4 regions of the Streptomyces sp. NPDC002588 genome follow, and region 2 is predicted to be linked to each of the others. Evidence: riboswitches for the same ligand, from Rfam matches in the RefSeq annotation. Region 2 holds a riboswitch; each other region holds the start of a gene.
What was found. Region 2 has a riboswitch for cyclic di-AMP ahead of ABT057_RS09085 (transglycosylase family protein). Riboswitches for the same ligand answer to the same signal wherever they lie in the genome.

Region 1: it holds a riboswitch for cyclic di-AMP, as region 2 does, so the genes downstream of both, ABT057_RS07840 (M23 family metallopeptidase) here and ABT057_RS09085 (transglycosylase family protein) in region 2, are expected to answer to the same signal.
Region 3: it holds a riboswitch for cyclic di-AMP, as region 2 does, so the genes downstream of both, ABT057_RS42060 (C40 family peptidase) here and ABT057_RS09085 (transglycosylase family protein) in region 2, are expected to answer to the same signal.
Region 4: it holds a riboswitch for cyclic di-AMP, as region 2 does, so the genes downstream of both, ABT057_RS38755 (C40 family peptidase) here and ABT057_RS09085 (transglycosylase family protein) in region 2, are expected to answer to the same signal.

What each region holds. Positions count from the first base shown of each region.
Region 1 is NZ_JBEOWF010000005.1:151,996-156,943, reverse strand. Features, by position in the region: gene ABT057_RS07845 (M16 family metallopeptidase) at 1-1,149, shown strand, start outside; cyclic di-AMP (ydaO/yuaA leader) riboswitch at 1,350-1,549, shown strand; gene ABT057_RS07840 (M23 family metallopeptidase) at 1,563-2,306, shown strand; gene ABT057_RS07835 (GntR family transcriptional regulator) at 2,494-3,189, shown strand; gene ABT057_RS07830 (HPr family phosphocarrier protein) at 3,407-3,688, opposite strand; gene ABT057_RS07825 (bifunctional acetate--CoA ligase family protein/GNAT family N-acetyltransferase) at 3,866-4,948, shown strand, end outside.
Region 2 is NZ_JBEOWF010000006.1:171,986-176,933, reverse strand. Features, by position in the region: gene eno (phosphopyruvate hydratase) at 1-833, opposite strand, end outside; gene ABT057_RS09085 (transglycosylase family protein) at 1,144-1,857, opposite strand; cyclic di-AMP (ydaO/yuaA leader) riboswitch at 1,861-2,028, opposite strand; gene ABT057_RS09080 (transglycosylase family protein) at 2,233-3,213, opposite strand; gene ABT057_RS09075 (cytochrome P450 family protein) at 3,349-4,686, opposite strand; gene ABT057_RS09070 (nucleoside triphosphate pyrophosphohydrolase) at 4,793-4,948, opposite strand, start outside.
Region 3 is NZ_JBEOWF010000055.1:47,571-52,518, reverse strand. Features, by position in the region: gene pcrA (DNA helicase PcrA) at 1-1,615, opposite strand, end outside; cyclic di-AMP (ydaO/yuaA leader) riboswitch at 1,847-2,020, shown strand; gene ABT057_RS42060 (C40 family peptidase) at 2,029-3,186, shown strand; gene ABT057_RS42055 (tellurite resistance/C4-dicarboxylate transporter family protein) at 3,280-4,254, shown strand; gene ABT057_RS42050 (hypothetical protein) at 4,232-4,585, opposite strand.
Region 4 is NZ_JBEOWF010000046.1:18,506-23,453, reverse strand. Features, by position in the region: gene ABT057_RS38775 (8-amino-7-oxononanoate synthase) at 1-1,118, shown strand, start outside; gene ABT057_RS38770 (DUF397 domain-containing protein) at 1,164-1,397, opposite strand; gene ABT057_RS38765 (helix-turn-helix domain-containing protein) at 1,407-2,267, opposite strand; gene ABT057_RS38760 (ATP-binding protein) at 2,481-2,960, shown strand; gene ABT057_RS38755 (C40 family peptidase) at 3,008-3,481, opposite strand; cyclic di-AMP (ydaO/yuaA leader) riboswitch at 3,485-3,655, opposite strand; gene ABT057_RS38750 (hypothetical protein) at 4,035-4,343, opposite strand; gene ABT057_RS38745 (ATP-dependent Clp protease proteolytic subunit) at 4,351-4,948, opposite strand, start outside.

The sequences.
Region 1 (4,948 bases), on a different contig from region 2:
GACAAGCACTCCGCCGAGGAGTTCGCGGCCGAGCTGGAGCGTGCCGGCGCCACTCTCGACGCACACGCGGACCACCCCGGCGTCCGTCTGAGCCTGGAGGTGCCCGCCTCCCGGCTGGCCAAGGCGCTGGGTCTGGTGGCCGACGCCCTGCGCGCACCCGCTTTCGCCGACAGCGAGGTCGAGCGTCTGGTCCGCAACCGGCTGGACGAGATCCCGCACGAGCTGGCCAACCCCTCCCGCCGCGCCGCCAAGGAGCTCTCCAAGGAGCTCTTCCCGGAGACCGCGCGCATGTCCCGCCCGCGCCAGGGCACCGCGGACACCGTCGAGAAGATCGACTCCGCGGCCGTACGGGCCTTCTACGAGAGGCACGTCAGGCCCGCCACGGCGACCGCCGTGGTCGTCGGCGACCTCACGGGCGTCGACCTGGCCTCGCTCCTCGGCGACACCCTGGGCGCCTGGACGGGCTCCGCCGCCCGGCTTCGGCCCGTCCCGCCGGTGACCGCCGACGACACCGGCCGGGTCGTGATCGTGGACCGCCCCGGCGCCGTCCAGACGCAGTTGCTCATCGGGCGGATCGGCGCCGACCGGCACGCGCGCGTGTGGGCCGCACAGGTCCTCGGCACCTACTGCCTCGGCGGCACCCTGACCTCCCGGCTGGACCGGGTCCTGCGCGAGGAGAAGGGCTACACCTACGGCGTGCGCGCCTTCGGGCAGGTCCTCCGGTCCGCCCCGGACGGCTCCGGCGCCGCGATGCTCGCCATCAGCGGTTCCGTCGACACCCCGAACACCGGCCCCGCGCTGGACGACCTGTGGAAGGTGCTGCGCACCCTCGCCGCCGAGGGCCTGACAGACGCCGAGCGGGACGTCGCCGTGCAGAACCTCGTCGGGGTCGCGCCGCTGAAGTACGAGACCGCGGCGGCCGTCGCGGGCACCCTGGCCGACCAGGTCGAGCAGCACCTGCCCGACGACTACCAGGCCACGCTGTACCAGCAGCTCGCCGCCACCGGCACGGTCGAGGCCACCGCGGCGGCCGTGAGCGCCTTCCCGGTGGACCGCCTGGTGACCGTCCTCGTGGGCGACGCCGCGCAGATCAAGGAGCCGGTCGAGGCGCTCGGCATCGGCGAGGTGAAGGTCGTCGCCGCCGAGTAGCGGCCAACAGGCACACGCGCGTTGGGGCCCTGGGCGACGGAAGCGTCACCAGGGCCTCAAGATGTCCGAATTACGGCGGAGGTTGCCTGTCTGCCCTGTGGGATGCGCTACAAAAACCTTGATCTGTTTGAGGATTGAGAGCCGCCGCACGTAGCTTCATGCGGGCTGTTCGTCAGGCAGTGCGCCGCATCCGCGGCACCGGACAGTCATCGCCGAGTCCCCGTACGGCGCGAGCCAGGGGAGCCGGGGACCCTCCCTCCTGTCGCCGGCTTCGCGGCTGGAGGGGCCCAGAAGTCCCTGGGGTGAATCGGACGCCCGCGCGGTGACGCGAGGGGGCCCGTAGGAGACCTTCCTGCTCCGAACCCGTCAGCTAACCCGGTAGGCGAGAGGGAAGGAAAGGACCGCTCATCTACATGGCGTTCACCTGCGCCCCCGGGAAGCACCGTCGCCCCAGCCGGATGCAGCGCAACACCGCGCGCGCCGCGGGTGTCGCGGCGCTCGCCACCACCGGTGTCATGGCCACCGTCGCCTCCAGTCCGGCTTTCGCCGCGGAGCCCACCCCTGAGCAGACCGGGCTGATCCCCGTCGTCACCGCGGGCGAGGCCGTCGCCGAGCAGATCGACGACCAGGTCGCCGTGCAGAAGAAGGCCGCCTACGAGGAGGCCGCGCGCGAGGCGGCCGCCAAGAAGGCCGTGGAGGAACGCGAGGCACGCGTGCGTGCGGCCCGCGAGGCCCAGCGCAAGCGGCTGAACACCTTCGTGCTGCCGATCACCGGCTCCTACATCTCCACCGGCTACCACGCCAGCAGTTCCCTGTGGTCCTCCGGCAGCCACACCGGCATCGACTTCCACGCCGCCAGCGGCACCACCGTGCACGCGGTCGGTCTGGGCACCGTCGTCGAGACCGGCTGGGGAGGGTCGTACGGCAACCAGATCGTCATCAAGATGAACGACGGCACCTACACCCAGTACGGCCACCTGTCGTCCATCGGGGTCTCGGTGGGCCAGCAGGTCACGCCGGGGCAGCAGATCGGCCTGTCGGGCGCGACGGGCAACGTCACCGGCCCGCATCTGCACTTCGAGGCGCGCACCACCGCGGAGTACGGCTCGGACATCGACCCGGTCGCCTACCTCCGCAAGCACGGCGTGAACGTCTGACGACACACGGCGACAGATCGTCGGCCCCGGCCCCCTCGGCCGGGGCTTTCGCCGTTTTCGGCACGTCACTGTCCAAAAAATATCCCCGGATTCCGGCCTGCCATCGGAAATTCCGTCCCGCTGCAATAGAGTCACGGAACACACGTCAATCGTCGACGTTTCACGGGGATTAAGGCGGAGGTCGGTCATGCGTATTCCGGCGCACTCGGTGTGCACGGCCATCCGGGACGACATCGTCGCGGGTGTCTACGAGCGTGGCAGCCGTCTCACCGAGGAACTCCTCGCCCGCCGCTACGGCGTTTCCCGGGTCCCCGTCCGAGAGGCGCTGCGCACCCTGGAGGCCGAGGGCTTCGTCGTCACCCGGCGGCACGCGGGCGCGTGCGTCGCGGAGCCGACCGAGCAGGAGGCCGCCGACCTGCTGGAGATGCGGATGCTCCTCGAGCCGCTCGGTGCGGCCCGGGCCGCCCAGCGGCGCACCGAGGCCCATCTGAAGGTGCTGCGCGGCCTCGTCCGGCTGGGCCAGGAGCGCGCCAGGAGGGGCAACAGCGAGGATCTGCGCTCCCTGGGCGGCTGGTTCCACGAGACGCTCGCTCAGGCCTCCGGAAGCCATGCCCTGACGTCGATGCTCACCCAGCTGCGCCACAAGATCGCCTGGATGTACGCGGTGGACGCGCCGGCCAACCCCGTGGAGTCGTGGGCCGAGCACGGCGCGATCGTGGACGCGGTGGCGCGTGGCGACGGCGAGCGCGCGCGGGCGGTCACGGCGCTGCACACGGAGCGCGCGACGGTCGCACACCGGCTGCGGTTCGCCGGCCCCGCCGAGCGCGGCGACCGTGTGAGGACTTCGCAACCTCCCGTAAACATGACGGGTCTGCGGCATTAACACCGGGGCCGTATACAAAGAGGAGATATTCAGCGGAGACCTATTTCCGCTGCCTTTTTTCGCGCGCGCCGGGAATTCTCGGTGACGCGCTCTTCGCATGCCCGTCGAAGATTTTCCGGGTATGCCTCCGGTCATTTCACGGAGACCTCCGCGACACCTCGCGCCAAAAACGACGAAGCCGCGCCGTCCGGGAGGACGACGCGGCTTCGCGCGTGACTCAGACGGTCTCGGGGAGTTCCTCGAGGCCCTCGGCGACCAGCTTCGCCAGCCGGTCGAGGGCGACGTCCGCACCCTCGGCGTCGGAGGCGAGGACGATCTCCTCGCCGCCCTGGGCGCCGAGGCCGAGGACGGCCAGCATGGAGGCCGCGTTGACGGGGTTGCCGTCTGCCTTGGCGATCGTCACGGGGACGCCTGCGGCCGTGGCGGCTCGGACGAAGATGGAGGCGGGGCGGGCGTGGAGGCCCTCGGCCCAGCCGACGTTGACGCGGCGCTCAGCCATGTGTTGCTGCCCTTCGGGTTCAGGTTGTCTAGACCAGTGTTCCACACGTGAAGCGCGGGAGGAACGGGTCGTACGTCCCGTTCCCGTGCGGCAAGCCGGATCGCGGCCTCGATCCGGCTTGCCGACCCCACAGACTGCCTCGCGCCGTCGTCGGACGCGAGCCGTACTCTGGGCCCCATGCAGAGCGCCTCGGACCGGCACGAGTACCCCGCCCACTGGGAGGCCGACGTGGTGCTGCGCGACGGCGGCACCGCGCGCATCCGACCCATCACCGTCGACGACGCCGAGCGCCTGGTCAGCTTCTACGAGCAGGTTTCGGACGAGTCGAAGTACTACCGCTTCTTCGCGCCCTACCCGCGCCTGTCCGCAAAGGACGTCCACCGCTTCACGCACCACGACTTTGTGGACAGGGTGGGACTCGCGGCCACGATCGGCGGCGAGTTCATCGCAACCGTACGCTATGACCGCATTGGTGCCGACGGCATGGCCGCCTCCGCGCCCGCCGACGAGGCCGAGGTCGCCTTCCTCGTCCAGGACGCCCACCAGGGGCGCGGGGTCGCCTCCACGCTCCTCGAACACATCGCGGCCGTCGCGCGCGAGCGCGGCATCCGCCGGTTCGCCGCCGAGGTGCTCCCCGCCAACACCAAGATGATCAAGGTGTTCACGGACGCCGGCTACACCCAGAAGCGCAGCTTCGAGGACGGCGTCGTCCGCCTCGAGTTCGACCTCGAACCCACCGAACGCAGCCTGGCCGTGCAGCGCGCGCGGGAGCAGCGTGCCGAGGCGCACTCCGTAGGGCGGCTGCTGGCACCCGGCTCCGTCGCCGTCGTCGGCACCGGCCGCACCCCCGGCGGCGTCGGCCGCAGCGTCCTCGGCAATCTGCGGGAGGCCGGCTTCACCGGCCCCCTGTACGCCGTGAACCGGGCCTTCCCCGAGGACCTGAAGGAACTCGACGGCGTCCCGGCCCACCGCTCCGTGCGCGACATCGCCGACCCCGTCGACCTCGCGATCGTCGCCGTCCCCGCCGAGCAGGTGCCCGAGGTCGTCACCGAGTGCGGCGAACACGGCGTCCAGGGGCTCGTCGTCCTCTCCGCCGGATACGCCGAGAGCGGCCCCGACGGTCGCGAGCGCCAGCGCGCCCTCGTACGGCACGCACGCGCGTACGGCATGCGGATCATCGGCCCCAACGCCTTCGGCGTCATCAACACCTCACCCGAGGTGCGGCTCAACGCCTCGCTGGCCCCGGAGATGCCGCGCCCC
Region 2 (4,948 bases):
GCCGCCACGAGCTCCTCGTAGTACTCGGTCATCTCGGCGGCCGAGCGGGACTTGCCCTCGAACTCGTACATGCCGTCCTTGTAGAACTCGGACGCGGCGACGTCGAGCGCGAGCGCGATCTGCTCGCCGGGCACGTAACCGGCCTGCTTGACGGCCTCGATGATGAGGTCGAGCGCGGCGCGGTTGGACTCCAGGTTCGGGGCGAAGCCGCCCTCGTCGCCGAGGCCGGTGGACAGGCCCTTGGTCTTCAGCACCTTCTTGAGGGTGTGGTAGACCTCGGCGCCCCAGCGCAGTGCCTCGGAGAAGGACTCCGCGCCGATCGGGGCGATCATGAACTCCTGGATGTCCACGTTGGAGTCGGCGTGCGAGCCGCCGTTCAGGATGTTCATCATCGGCACCGGCAGCAGGTGCGCGTTCGGGCCGCCCAGGTAGCGGAAGAGGGGGAGGTCGCTGGCCTCGGAGGCGGCGTGGGCGACGGCGAGGGAGACACCGAGGATGGCGTTGGCGCCGAGGGAGCCCTTGTTGTCGGTGGCGTCCAGGTCGAACATGGCCTGGTCGATCAGCCGCTGCTCGGTGGCGTCGTAGCCGACGAGCTCCGGGCCGATCTGCTCGATGACGGCGAGGACGGCCTTCTCGACACCCTTGCCGTGGTAGCGGTTCGGGTCACCGTCGCGCAGTTCGATGGCCTCGAAGGCACCGGTGGAGGCGCCGGACGGGACGGCGGCACGACCCGTGCTGCCGTCGTCGAGGCCGACCTCGACCTCGACCGTGGGGTTGCCTCGGGAGTCCAGGATTTCCCGGGCTACGACGACGTCGATGGACGGCACGAGCATCTCCTTCTTGGGATGTGACGCTGGTAGTGCGGGGCCGCGTGGGCCTTGCGACTAGAGCCTAACCGCCTTCGGGGCGTCGGCAGCCGACCGACCGTCCCGTGGACAAACTGACCGTACACATTGTTCCCCCACGGAACAAAGGGTGGGTGACGTCCGGACGAAAAATGGGGGCAGAGAAAACCCCGCTCCGGTGCGTACGGGGGAACACACACCGGAGCGGGGAGCCCGTGGGGACGGGGGAACCCTCGCGAGGTCTTCAGTCTGGGGGGATCACTTGTGAGGGCGCTGTGAACCTACCGGCAGCCGGATGTCACTTCAGGTGCAGCTGCTGGCCCGGGTAGATGAGGTCGGCGTCGTCGATGATGTCCTTGTTCAGCTGGAACAGCTTCTCCCAGCCGCCCTTGACCTTGTGCTTCGCGGCGATGGAGCTCAGGGTGTCGCCCTTGACGACCTTGTACTCGCCGTCGCCCTTCTTGACCTTCTTGCCGGTCGGGGTGGTGACGGTCTTCTTGCCCTGCTCGCTCTTGGTGGCGGCCGGGCGGTCGGTGGAGCGGGAGGCGGCCTGCTCGTCGGCGGAGCGGGACTGCGTGGAGGAGCTGGACGAGCCGGAGGAGCTGCTGCCGGAGCTCGACGAGCTGCTGCCGTTGTACGAGGCGCCGGACAGGCCCGTGCCGCAGACCGGCCAGGCACCCTTGCCCTGCGAGGCGAGGACCTTCTCGGCGATCTCGATCTGCTGGGACTTGCTGGCCTTGTCGGCCGTGGAGGCGTACGCCGTGCCGCCGTACGCGGCCCAGGTGGAGGCGGAGAACTGCAGGCCGCCGTAGTAGCCGTTGCCGGTGTTGATGGACCAGTTGCCGCCGGACTCGCACTGGGCGACCGCGTCCCACTCGGAGGCGGTGGCGGCGGAGGCGCTGCCGGCCGCCATCAGCGGGGCGGCGATGGCGACACCGGTGACGCCGGCGAGCGCGGCGACGCGGGTGGCCTTGGACGGACGACGGTGCTTGCCCTTGCTGGAAAACAGCATGGTGGATCCCCTCACCGACGCCTGCGAGGTGAGCTGTCGGGTTCGGGCCGGTTGAGTTGCCCGGCCGCACACCTCGCGGTGCGCGGCTTCACCCCGAGCCGGTCCAGCGTCAACCGCTGGGCCCGGCACTTACCTTGGGTCCCCCGCTCCTGCCTACGGCGCTTGACGCGACGACTGTTCCCGGGCCGCCGCTGGCAGGATTCGGCGTTGCGGTGGCCGGGGCTCGGGTTGCCGAGCGGCCTCGACCGTAGTCACGCGATCCGCTGAATTTCAAAGACGATCAGGGCTTCTGAGACTCATCCCACACTTTCGCCAAAACGGACATTCGGCGCGAAGTATGAGTGAACTCCCGTCGCTTTTGGTGCCGTTGCCGCCCTATTGGACGCTTACGTCGAGGGTCTGACCGGCGACGATGTCGCTCGGGTCGGCACCGATGAGGTCCTTGTTCTCGGCGTAGAGCGCCTCCCACCCTCCGTCGACACCAAGGGAGTCGGCGATGGTGATGAGGGAGTCGCCCTCCCGCACCGTGTACGTACTCGCCGCGTGCCGGCCGGAGGAGGTGGCGGTGGTACCGGCCGACAGGGTCTCGTCGGCGGTGGAACCACGGTGGCGGCCCGAAGTGAGCGAGCCGGTGTCGACGAGGCTCCAAGAACCCGCCTCCTGGGCCGCATTGTCCGAGTCGTCCGTTTCCGGGGTGGCCGTGGGCGAACCGCCGGTCGGCTGCGAATCGCCCCGACCGTCGCCGGACGCGTCCGACTTGTCGGATTCATCCTTCGCGGCGGAGGACGGGGACGAAGAGGACTGACCGGACTCGGGGGACGAAGAGGACGTATCGCCGGACGAGTCGGAGGAGCTCGCACCGGAGTCGCCGGAGTCCGAGGAGCCGGACGACAATCCCTTGGTCAGGTCGGACAAACCGGATGAAGCAGATGAGTCGGACGAGTCGTCGGCCACGCCGGTGTCCACGTCCGTCGCGCCGGACTCCTTGGTGAGCCCGGAGGTCAGCGCACAGGTACCCCACACGCCGACGTCTTCTGCCGCGAGGAGCTTCTGCGCCACGGCTATCTGCTGGTTGCGGCTGGCCAGATCGGGGCTCTTGGCGTAGTCGAGTCCGCCGTACGTCTCCCAGTCGTCCTGGGTGAGGCTCAGGCCGCCGTACTCGCCGTTGCCGTCGTCGGCGCTCCAGGAGCCGCCGCTCTCGCACTGCGCCACCTTGTCCCACACCGTGCCGTCGGCGGCGCTCGCCCCACCGGCCGCGAACAGCGGGATGGCGATGGCGGAGCCGGTCACTCCCGCCGCGACGAGGAGGGCCGGAGCCTGACGGGGGCGACGGTGACGACCGTTCCCGGAGAGCATGCGAGGGCCTTTCTCTGGACATCTGTAACCGGCACGGCGGGCGGTGCGGGAGCATCCGGGTTGCCGCGCTGACGAGTGAACGTATCGGCAGACGATCACTTGTCACAAGTTAATGCCGCGCAGATCACGTGAAGATCACAGAGTTGAGGACCGGTCACCTTTGCTCCGCCGGACGGTCACACTCCCGCTGACCTGTGGTCGGTCACGGACCGGAGTGAACTCGACCGGGAGCGTGCGCAGTCCGCGCATGATGAGCCCGCCGCGCCACCTCAACTCAGCCGGGTCCACGGCGAGTTCGAGGTCCGGGAGGCGGGTGAGGAGGGTGGCGAGCGCGGTCTGGCCCTCCAGGCGGGCGAGGGGGGCGCCGAGGCAGTAGTGGATGCCGTGTCCGTAGCCGAGGTGCTGGTTGTCGCGGCGGGAGAGGTCGAGGGCGTCGGGGTCGGCGAAACGGGCGGGGTCACGGTCGGCGGCGGCGAGGACGACGAGGACGGGGTCGCCGGGCGCGATGTCCTCGCCGCCGAGCGTGAGGGCCTCCGTGGCGAACCGCCAGGTGGCCAGTTCCACAGGGCCGTCATAGCGGAGGAGTTCCTCGACGCCGGTCTCGAGGAGGGTGCGGTCGGTCGTGGCCAGCGAGTCCTGGAGGCGCCGGCGCTGCCCGGGGTGGGTGAGAAGGGCGTAGGTACCGTTGCCGATCAGGTTCACGGTCGTCTCGAACCCGGCGAACAGCAGGATGAACGCCATGGCGGCCGCCTCGTTCTCGGTGAGGTGCTCGCCGTGGTCGGAGGCCCGGATGAGACCGGAGATGAGGTCCTCGCCGGGGACGGGGTCGGCGGGGAGTTCCGCACGCTTGCGGTGGATGAGCTCCAGCAGATAGCCGCGCATCTTCTTCACGGACCGGGCGACCCCGCCCCGGGGCCCTCCCCCGTGACGGATCATCATGCCCGCCCAGTCCCGGAAGTCGTCCTGGTCCTCCCGGGGGACGCCGAGGAGGTCGCAGATGGCGTGGATGGGGAGGGGGAAGGCGAAGTCATGGATGAGGTCGGCCTCGCCCTTGGCCGCGAACCCGTCGATGAGACGATCCGTCAACTCCTGTACGCGGGGCGCGAACTCGGCGACCCGGCGGGGCGTGAACGCCTTGCTGACCAGCCGCCGCAGCCGGGTGTGGTCCGGCGGGTCGATGTTCAGCAGATGCGTCATCAACTCGGCCTTGCGCTCACCGGGGATACCGGTCTTGCCCCTGGCGTGCGCGGGCTCGTCGTGGTGCGCGGGATTCTTGGAGAGCCGCTGGTCGGCGAGGGCCTGTTTCGCGTCGGCGTAACGGGTGACCAGCCAGGCCTCCACTCCGCTGGGCAGCCGCGTCCTGCGCACGGGGGCGTGCTCGCGGAGCCAGGCGTAGGCGGGGTAGGGGTCGGTGGCGAACTCCCAGGTGAAGAGGTCCGGGGCGGGCGCGGCTGGAGGGGGCTTGCTGGTCACTCCTCGACGGTATCCGGCTTTTCGGCGCACGCCCCACGGCGGGCTTGGCCGGCCGGCGCTCCCCCACAGGCCCCCGTGCCCTCACCACGCCCCAGGGGCGACGGGGTCAACCGGCAACCCCCTCGGCAGCCCGGATCGCGTCCCGGTAGGCGCGGGCCGCCGCCCGCAGGGATGCCTCCGGGTCGACTCCCTCCGTCTCCGCGCGGGCCGCCAGTGCCAGCAGTTCGTAGCCGATGCCCTCCGCCGCGGGGAGCGGTACCTC
Region 3 (4,948 bases), on a different contig from region 2:
CGTACGCCTCGTCGACCCGCTTGAGCGCCTGCGGGAAGCTGATCTTCTCCCGCTGGGAGAGGGCGTCGATCATCGCCTCGGCCCGCTCGCCGATGCCGCGCTTGGGCACGTTGAGGATCCGGCGCAGCGGGACGGAGTCCTCCGGGTTGGCGAGGACACGCAGGTAGGCCAGGACGTCCCGGACCTCCTTGCGCTCGTAGAAGCGGACTCCGCCGACGACCTTGTAGGGCAGGCCGACCCGGATGAAGACCTCTTCGAAGACACGGGACTGGGCGTTGGTGCGGTAGAAGACGGCGACGTCACCGGCCTTCGCGTCACCCGCGTCGGTCAGTCGGTCTATCTCGTCGGCGACGAACTGCGCCTCGTCATGCTCGGTGTCGGCGACGTAGCCGGTGATGCGGGCGCCCGCGCCCGCGTTGGTCCACAGGTTCTTGGGGCGGCGCGACTCGTTGCGCTCGATGACCGCGTTGGCGGCCGACAGGATCGTCTGCGTGGAGCGGTAGTTCTGCTCCAGGAGGATCGTCGTCGCGTCCGGGTAGTCCTCCTCGAACTGGAGGATGTTGCGGATCGTCGCACCCCGGAAGGCGTAGATCGACTGGTCGGCGTCACCCACGACACACAGCTCGGCCGGCGTCACGTCGTACTCGCTCGGCGGTACGTCGACGGGGTGCTCGGCGGTGCCGACCAGCTCCCTGACCAGGGCGTACTGGGCGTGGTTGGTGTCCTGGTACTCGTCGACCATGACATGGCGGAAGCGGCGGCGGTAGTGCTCGGCGACGTCAGGGAAGGCACGCAGCAGGTTGACCGTCGTCATGATCAGGTCGTCGAAGTCGAGGGCGTTCGCCTCGCGCAGCCGTGACTGGTACATGGCGTAGGCCTGGGCGAGGGTCTTCTCGAAGCCGTCGGTGGCCTGTGCGGCGAAGTCCTCCTCGTCGATCAGCTCGTTCTTCAGGTTGCTGATCTTGGCGCTGAAGGACTTGGGCGGGTAGCGCTTGGGGTCGAGGTCCAGGTCGCGGCAGACCAGGGCCATCAGGCGCTTGGAGTCCGCGGCGTCGTAGATCGAGAAGGAGGACGTGAAGCCGAGCTTCTTCGACTCGCGCCTGAGGATCCGCACGCACGCGCTGTGGAAGGTCATCACCCACATCGCGTTCGCCCGCGGGCCCACGAGCTGCTCGACGCGCTCCTTCATCTCGCCCGCGGCCTTGTTGGTGAAGGTGATCGCGAGGATCTGGCCGGGGTGGACATGGCGCTCGGCGAGCAGGTGGGCGATGCGGTGGGTGAGCACGCGGGTCTTGCCGGAGCCGGCGCCGGCGACGATGAGCAGGGGGGTGCCGGCGTGGACGACGGCCGCGCGCTGGTTGTCGTTGAGCCCCTCGAGGAGCGCCGCCGCGTCGACCACCGGGCGGGGGGCGCCGTCGCGGTAGTAGGCGTCCCGGTCGCCGGCGTCCGGGTGGTGGGCGGTCCCGCCGGGAGGCACGTCGAACTTCCCGCCGAACAGATCGTCCGGAACCGGCTCCGGTCCGTGATCGTCCTCGGGCGGCGGCGGGGGTTCCTCCTCATGGGCACGGGGGCCCTGGAGGTCCGCCAGGAAGCTGTCGTCAAAGAGGCTGCTCATCGCTCTCCGAGTCTAGGGTGCCCCACCGACAACGCGCCGCCCTCCCCGGAACATCCCCGCTCTCACCTTCCGGGGCGGAGATATCACAGCACGTGATCTCGCGTGCGGTCTTCGCTCAAGGTCACGAAAATGTATCGGGCATATCGCCCATCAACCTTCACAGAGGCCACACCAGTTGGCTACCGTGCCGGGCAGGCCAAACGGATCCCCACCGGCGAACCTCGCCGGGCCGCACGGCCTCCGCCGAGTCCGGTGCGCCCCCTGTGCGGCAGCCGGAGCCGGGGACCCACCGAACCTCTGGGGTGAATCGGCCCGACTCCCCTCCCGGGAAGGGCCGTAGGGCGCCCTTCCGAACCATCCGCCCGAACCCGACAGCTAACCCGGTAGGCGGATGATGGAAGGAGTCGCCTCCCTTGGCGTCGCAGCACCGCAAGCCGCGCTTCCCCGGCACCCGCGTGGCAGGCATCCGCACGCCCGCCCTCGCCACCGCCGCCCTCACGTCCGTGGCCCTGCTCTCCCAGTCGGCGAACGCCGCCCCGGCCGACGACGGCAAGCCGAGCCTGGAGGAGGTGGAGAAGAAGGTCGACGACCTCTACCGCCAGGCGGAGTCGGCGACCGAGAAGTACAACGCCGCCAAGGAGAAGACGACCAAGGAACGGGGGCGGGTCGACGGCCTCCTCGACGACGTCGCCCGGCGCACCCAGAAGCTCAACGCGGCGCGGGAGGAACTGGGTTCCTTCGCCGCCGCCCAGTACCGCACCGGCGCCTCCGCACCCGACACGGCGACCTTCCTGCTCGCGGACTCCCCGCAGGACTACTTCGACCAGACGCAGCTGATGAGCCGCCTGACCGACCGCCAGAAGGGCGCGGTCGACGACTACGTCACCGAGCAGTCGGCGACGATGAGGAAGCGGCAGGAGGCCGCCGAGAGCCTCGCCGCGCTCACCGACACGCAGAGCGACCTGAAGGCCGCAAAGACGGCCGTCCAGACGAAGCTGAGCGAGGCACGCGAGCTGCTGTCCCGGCTGACCGCCGAGGAGAAGGCGCGGCTGGCGGCGATCGAGAAGGAGAAGCAGGAGGCGGCCGCGCGCAAGGCGGCGGAGCTGGCCCGGCAGCAGGCCGCCGAACAGGCCGCCAAGGAGCAGGAGAGCGCCGCCTCCTCGGACACGTCCGCGTCGTCCTCCTCGTCCTCCGCCGACTCCTCGTCGTACACCACCAAGGCCGAGAAGGCGCTCGCCTTCGCCCGCGCGCAGATCGGCAAGCCGTACGTCTGGGGCGCGACCGGCCCCGACTCCTACGACTGCTCCGGTCTCACCCAGGCCGCCTGGAAGGCCGCGGGTGTCTCCCTCCCGCGCACCACCTACGACCAGGTGAACGCCGGCACCACCGTCTCCCTCGCCGACGCCCGCCCCGGTGACCTGGTCTTCTTCTACGACGACGTCAGCCACGTCGGCATCTACATAGGCAACGGCATGATGATCCACGCCCCGAAGCCGGGCGCGTACGTCCGCGAGGAGTCGATCTACTACGACGGCGAGTCGGGCATCTACAGCGTGGTCCGCCCGGCGTGACGCATGCGCGCGTGCACCACATGGACTGACGCACGCGCGCGTGCCCCCACTCAAGCCGCTCGGCACTAGTGCCGCGGCACTAGCATCGGCCCCATGTCCGCCTCCTCCCCCCTGCGCGCCTGGTGGGCGCGGTGTGCGCCGGCGGCCGGGGCCGCCGTGATGGCCACCGGCATCCTGTCGGTCGGACTGCACCTCGCGGGCTACGAGGCGCTGTCGCGCGTCACGCTGGCGCTGACCGTCGCCGCCTGGCTGGCGCTGGCCGCGGACTTCGCCGTACGGCTGGTGCGGGAGCGCGAACGGTGGCGGGCCGAGGCGGGCACGCCGGGGGCACTGACCGCCGTCGCCGCCACGGCCGTGCTCGGGACCCGTGTGTCGGAACTCGGCCGGCAGCCCCTGGCCGCTGTCTCACTGGCGCTGGCGGCGCTGCTGTGGCCGGTGCTGATGGGGCGCGTCTTGCGGCACTGGGAGCGGCGGATGCCCGGGGCGGTGTTCCTGTGCTGTGTGGCCACGCAGGCGCTCGCCGTGCTGGGGGCGACCCTGGCGGCGGCGGAGACGGCGGCCTGGCTCGCGCACACCGCCCTCGTGCTGTTCTGGCTGGGGCTGGTGCTCTACGCGCTGATGCTGTTCCGGTTCGACTGGCGGCAGATCGCCGAGGGCGCCGGGGATCAGTGGGTGGCGGGCGGGGCGCTCGCCATCTCGGCGCTCGCGGGCGCGAGACTCGTCGCGGCCGACGGCGGCACGCTGTACCTGTGGAACGCCGACGACCGGGGCGCGCTGCGCACGGTGACCGTGACGCTGCTGGTGCTCGCCCTGGGCTGGTACGCGGTCCTGCTCGCCGCCGAGGTCCGGTGGCCGCGGCCGCGCCACGACGTGCGGCGCTGGGCGACGGTGTTCCCGATGGGGATGACGGCGGCGGCCATGCTGTCCGTCGCCGACGCCCTCGGCGTCACCTGGCCGGAAGGGGCCGGGAAGGTGCTGCTGTGGATCGCCGTGGCGGCGTGGCTGGCCGCCTGCGTGGCCGCGTCGGCCACCGCCCGCGCGGCCCTCAGGTCCACAGGACCGCGATGAAGATGTTGGCCACGGTCAGCGCCCCGACCAGCCCGAACAGCGGCTTCTCCACCGTCTCGTCGTCGCGCTTCACATAGACCAGGCCGAGGATCACGATCAGCAGCGCCAGCTTCACGCCGATCTTGATGTTGTTGACGGGCTGGTCGTCCGCCTGGTTGAGGCCGACCAGGATCACGCCGGTGACCAGCATGGTCGCCGCGCCGTGCAGCATCGCAGGGACGAAGCGGGCCGTGCCCTGGCCCATCGCCTTCATCTGCGTGAGGAAGCCGCCCAGCAGCGCGGCGATGCCGATGATGTGCAGGCCGACGAAAAGGTGGATGAGTACGTCCATGAGCCCGGATGCTAATCATCGGGGCATCGGCACCCGACACCGGCCCTCCGGACACCGCCCCGCCACCGCTGACGGGGCATGCATGGGCGTCCCATAGCAGCCCGTCGCACCGAGGTGCCCGGGAAGCGCCGCATCGGTCAGCGCACCACGCGAATCCGACACCCCCGGCCCGGCTTCCTCGGCAGATACGGTCACCCGGCGGTCCGCTCGTGTCATTTCCGCACATCACGTTACCAACCTGACACCGACGGGCCTAGCGTCCTCCCCCAGGTGACCGGCTCCCCACCGCCGCCCGGGCCAGGGGCGGCAGTCGGCCACCACCGCCGAGAAGGTCCGGCGGCGCGCTCCGCTCCCCCTGTGCGG
Region 4 (4,948 bases), on a different contig from region 2:
GCTGGATCGACGAACAGGCGGAGGCGCGCCGCCGGGCCGGACTCGTACGGACGTTGCGCCCCCGTCCGGCCGATTCCCCGCTGCTGGATCTCGCGAGCAACGACTACCTCGGACTCTCCCGGCACCCGGAGGTCGCGGAGGGCGCCGCGGCGGCCGCCCGGACCTGGGGCGGCGGCGCGACCGGCTCCCGGCTGGTGACCGGCACCACCGAACTGCACGCGGTGCTGGAACGGGAGCTGGCCGACTTCTGCGGATTCGAGGCCGCCCTCGTCTTCTCCTCCGGGTACGCCGCCAACCTCGCCGCGGTCACCGCGCTGGCCCCGCACGGTTCGCTGATCGTCTCCGACGCGGGCAACCACGCCTCGCTCATCGACGGCTGCCGGCTGGCCCGGGGCACCACGCAGGTCGTGGCCCACGCCGACCCGGACGCGGTGCGCAAGGCGCTCGGCACGCACGACGGACCGGCGGTGGCCGTCTCCGACACGGTCTTCTCGGTCGACGGCGACGCCGCCCCCCTGGCCGCCCTCGCGGCCGTGTGCCGGGAGCGCGGCGCGGGGCTGGTCGTGGACGACGCGCACGGGCTCGGGGTGCTCGGGAGCGGCGGGCGGGGCGCGCCGCACGCGGCGGGGCTCGCGGGCGCCGAGGAGGTGGTCGTCACGGTGACGCTGTCGAAGTCGCTGGGCAGTCAGGGCGGGGCGGTGCTGGGGCCCGCGCGCGTGATCGGCCATCTGGTCAACGCGGCCCGTACGTTCATCTTCGACACGGGCCTGGCCCCGGCGGCGACGGGGGCGGCGCTGGCGGCCCTCCGGCTGCTGCGCCGGGAGCCGCAGCGGGCGGCACGCGCGCGTGCGGTGGCACAGGAGCTGTACTCCCGGCTGACGGCCGCGGGTCTGGAAGCGGTGCGTCCGGACGCCGCGGTCGTCTCCGTGCGTGCGCCTTCTCCGGAGGAGGCCGTGCGGTGGGCGGCGGACTGCCGGTCGGCGGGTCTGGTCGTCGGCTGTTTCCGTCCTCCCTCCGTGCCCGACGGCATCTCCCGCCTCAGGCTGACCGCCCGCGCCGACCTCTCCGGGGTCGAACTGGAACGCGCTGTACGGGTGATCGGGGAGACACGACCATGAGTCGGCGTGACACGGCCGTGGGTCGCCCCTGGCGGACGAGGGTGATCAGCGGAACGCGGCGGTGAAACCCGACCAGCTCTCGGGGGAGAAGAGCAGGGCGGGCCCGGCCGGGTCCTTGGAGTCGCGTACGGCGAGCAGCCCGGCCCATGGCCCGGAGGCCGGCCGGGTCGTCTCCACGCAGTTGTTCGCTCCCGTGCTGTAGCTGCTGCGCAGCCAGCACACACCGGGGAGATCGTGGGGATCGGTGCTGCAGGGTACGTTCCGAGGCAGTGCGGACATGGTGCCTCCCTACGCGCCGTCAGCTGCTGCGGCGATGTAATCCAGTGTTTCCTCGGGTGAAAGGGCATGTGCCCGAAGGGCGTTGAAGGCTTCGGTGTAGGCCTCGAGTTCTTCTTTCCGTTCGAGATAGAGGCTACTCGTCAAGTGGTCGAGAACAACCACATCCAGATCGGAAGCGCTCGAAAATGAGAAGATAACGAAAGGTCCGGTGACGCCGATATGGGCGCCGGCCGAGAACGGCAGTACCTGGAGCCGTATTTGGGGCAGCCGTGCCGCCGCCATCAGCCGGGCGAGCTGACCTGCCATCACCTCAGGGCCGCCCACCTCCCGCCGCAGCACCGCCTCGTCCAGTACGGCGCTCAGGCGCAGCGGGGGCGTGCCGCGCAGCACGTCCTGGCGGGCGATCCGCACCTCCACCAGGGTGTCGAGCTGGTCCTCGTCCGCCCCCTCCACCGCCGCCCGGGTCACCGCGCGCGCGTACTCGGGTGTCTGGAGCAGCCCCGGGACCACGGTCGTCTCCAGCGTGCGCATCGCGTCGGCCTGCGACTCCAGGCTGATGAAGTCCCGGTAGGCGGCCGGCAGGACCCCGCGGTAGGCGTGCCACCAGTGGTCCCGTCCGCCGCCGTCGTCGGCGCCCGCCAGTGCCATCATCAGCTCCCGCAGGTGCGGGTCGTCGACCCCATAGGCGTCCAGGAGTAACCGGACGTCGGCCGGTTTCGTACCACTGGTTCCGGTCTCGATGCGGCTCACCTTGGACTGGTGCCAGCCCACGAGCCGGGCCGCCTCACCACTGGTGAGCCCCGCCCGGGCGCGCAGACTGCGCAGTTCGGCGCCCAGCTTCCGTCGGCGCACCGCGGGACCGTGCTGCACAGGCTGCTCCCAACTCCCTATGGGCCGTCCAAATACGCTCTGTCGTGACAGAGTTCACCGCATCGGGCGACAGATATATGCATATCTTGGTGGATCGCCACCCGTGACCGGCGCGGTAATGGCAGTCTGGCGAAGAAGCACCAGTCCGGGACCGTACTCGAACCATCCGCACCGTGTCGGACGCCGGTCCCGTGAGAAAGGGACGGCCTCGCCATGGCAGACCATCTGGAAGCATCCATCACTCTGCCGAGCGATCCCGCCTCGGTCCGCGCGGCCCGCGGGTTCGTGGCCGCCACCCTCGGCGAATGGGGGCTCGGCGCGGACACGGAAGCGGCGGACACCATCCGGCTGATCGTCTCCGAACTCGCGACCAACGCCGTACAGCACACGCGTGGGCAGTCACCCACCTTCACGGTGGACCTCGTGCTCGACCGGGACGAACAGCTGCGCATCGGCGTCACCGACAGCCATCCGCGCTTCCCGAAACGACTGCCGGCCGCCGTCCAGCAGGACAACGGCCGAGGGATGGTGATCATTCGCTGGCTGACCGCCGAGTGCGGCGGAAAGCTCGGAGTGCGGGCCACCAGTGAGGGTGGCAAGACGGTCACGGTGCAGCTGCCGTGGACCGCCGCGACGGAGGCGGTGGCGGGAGCCGTGCCGAGTCCGCCGGCGGAGGAGCTCCCGGGGCGGTGACGACGTGTCAGGAAGCCGCCACCGCCCCGGGAAGACCCGTGTCCGGGTCAGCGGACCCGGCCGTACCAGACGCTCTTGGTCCAGATCTTCTCCAGCTTCACCACGCTGCCGGTCTTCGGCGAGTGCCAGATCTTGCCCTTCCCGGCGTAGATCCCGACGTGGTACACGCTCGACCCAGAGTGGAAGAACACCAGGTCGCCGGCCTTACGGCTGGAGGCCGAGATGTGCTTCGTCTTGTTGTACTGCTGAGCCGCCGTACGAGGCAGCTTCTTGCCCGCCTTCTTGTACGAGTACAGCGTGAGCCCGGAGCAGTCGAACCTCTTCGGCCCGGTCGCCCCGTACTTGTACGGGGAGCCCTTCTTGGACGCCGCGACCTGAAGTGCCTTCGTCGCCGGAGTGGCGGCAGCCGCGTCGGAGGCGACGCCGGGAATCACCACCGAGCCGCCCACGGCGGCGATCGCGAAGGCGGAGGCCGTACCGGCCCGGACCATGAGCGACGGAACACGATTGAGCGCAGTCATGCGCAACCCTTCGTCAGCCGCCTGTGAAGGATGACCTGTCGGATTCGGGCTGGCGAAGTTGCCCGGCCGCGTGTGCGGCTTCACCCCAAGGGCTGCTCGGCCCGGTCATGGCGTGACCGTTCCGGCGACCCGTCGTACTTGGGTCCTCCACTCCTGCCGATGCACTTCTGTCGACCGGTCATCCGGGCGGCGGCAGGACTCGGCGTCCGCCCGGACCGCCCCGCCGCTTGTGGCGGGGGCTTGTCGTCAGACACGGATCTTGACTCACTCGTGACCGAAATTCCCAATGGAACCGGCGGTTTGTGGGGTTACTCACCACTCGCCCGTTCGGGTGGACAGCCTGATGGACGATCAGGTGTCAAGGGTGCCAAAGCCCCTGGACCTGCGTCGCTACCCGTTGTCCGGGGCCGGAAACAGGGTACTTTGGCAACATGCGCGCGCTCGCGACAGGAGCCGTCGGTACACCGAACGGGGGTAACCCGTTTGGTCCGTTTCAGGTCCGGTCCGGACGTCGCGTTCCCGACGCGGACCCTCCGGACCGGACGACGGTGGGTCAACTGTCGGAGAGCGGAGGAACCGTGACGCGCGCCGTGCGGCGCTCCCCGTCGAGGACGCGCAGCGCCCGCGTGAGCGTCGGCGCGTGCAGCTCGGTCTCGCGCCGCTGGTGCATCAGTGCCAGCGCGTCACGCAGCTCCGCCGCCCGGGACACCAGCGCCTGGGCGGCCCGCAGTCCGCGGTAGGTGTCCCCGTGGTGCGCGGGGTTGATCCGGCCGAGCAGGTCGACCACGTCCAGGTAACGGTCGATCAGCTCGCCCTCGGCGCGGGTCAGCGCGGGCAGCGGCGGCAGTTCGGGAGGCAGCATCCGCGGCTCACCGCCCGCCCGGTCCGCCGGACAGGTCCCGGCGGCTGGGGACGACCCCGTCGATCAGGCCGTACTCCACGGCCCGGGATGCCGTCAGGATCAGGTCCCGTTCGATGTCCGCGGTCACCTGCCCGGGGGTGCGGCCCGTGTGCCGTACGAGCATCTCCTCCAGCAGGTCGCGGGTGCGGGCGAGCTCCCCGGCCTGGATGGCCAGGTCGCTGGCCTGTCCCTGGACCGGTTCGGGCAGCGCCGGCTGCTGGATCACCATCCGGGCGCCCGGCAGCGCGAACCGCTTGCCCGGGGTGCCCGCCGCCAGCAGTACCGCCGCGGACGAGCCGGCCTGGCCCAGGCAGGTCGTCTCCACGTCGCAGGTGATGTACCGGATCGTGTCGTAGAGCGCGGTCATCGCGCTGAACGAGCCGCCCGGGGAGTTGATGTAGAGCGCGATGTCCCGGTCGGGGTCCTTGTGCTCCAGGTACATGAACTGGGCCATCACGTCGTTCGCCGAGGTGTCGTCGATCGGCGTGCCCAGGAAGACGATCCGTTCCTCCAGGAGCTTCGAGTAGGGATCCATCGTCCGCGTCCCGAAGCTCGTGCGCTCGGTG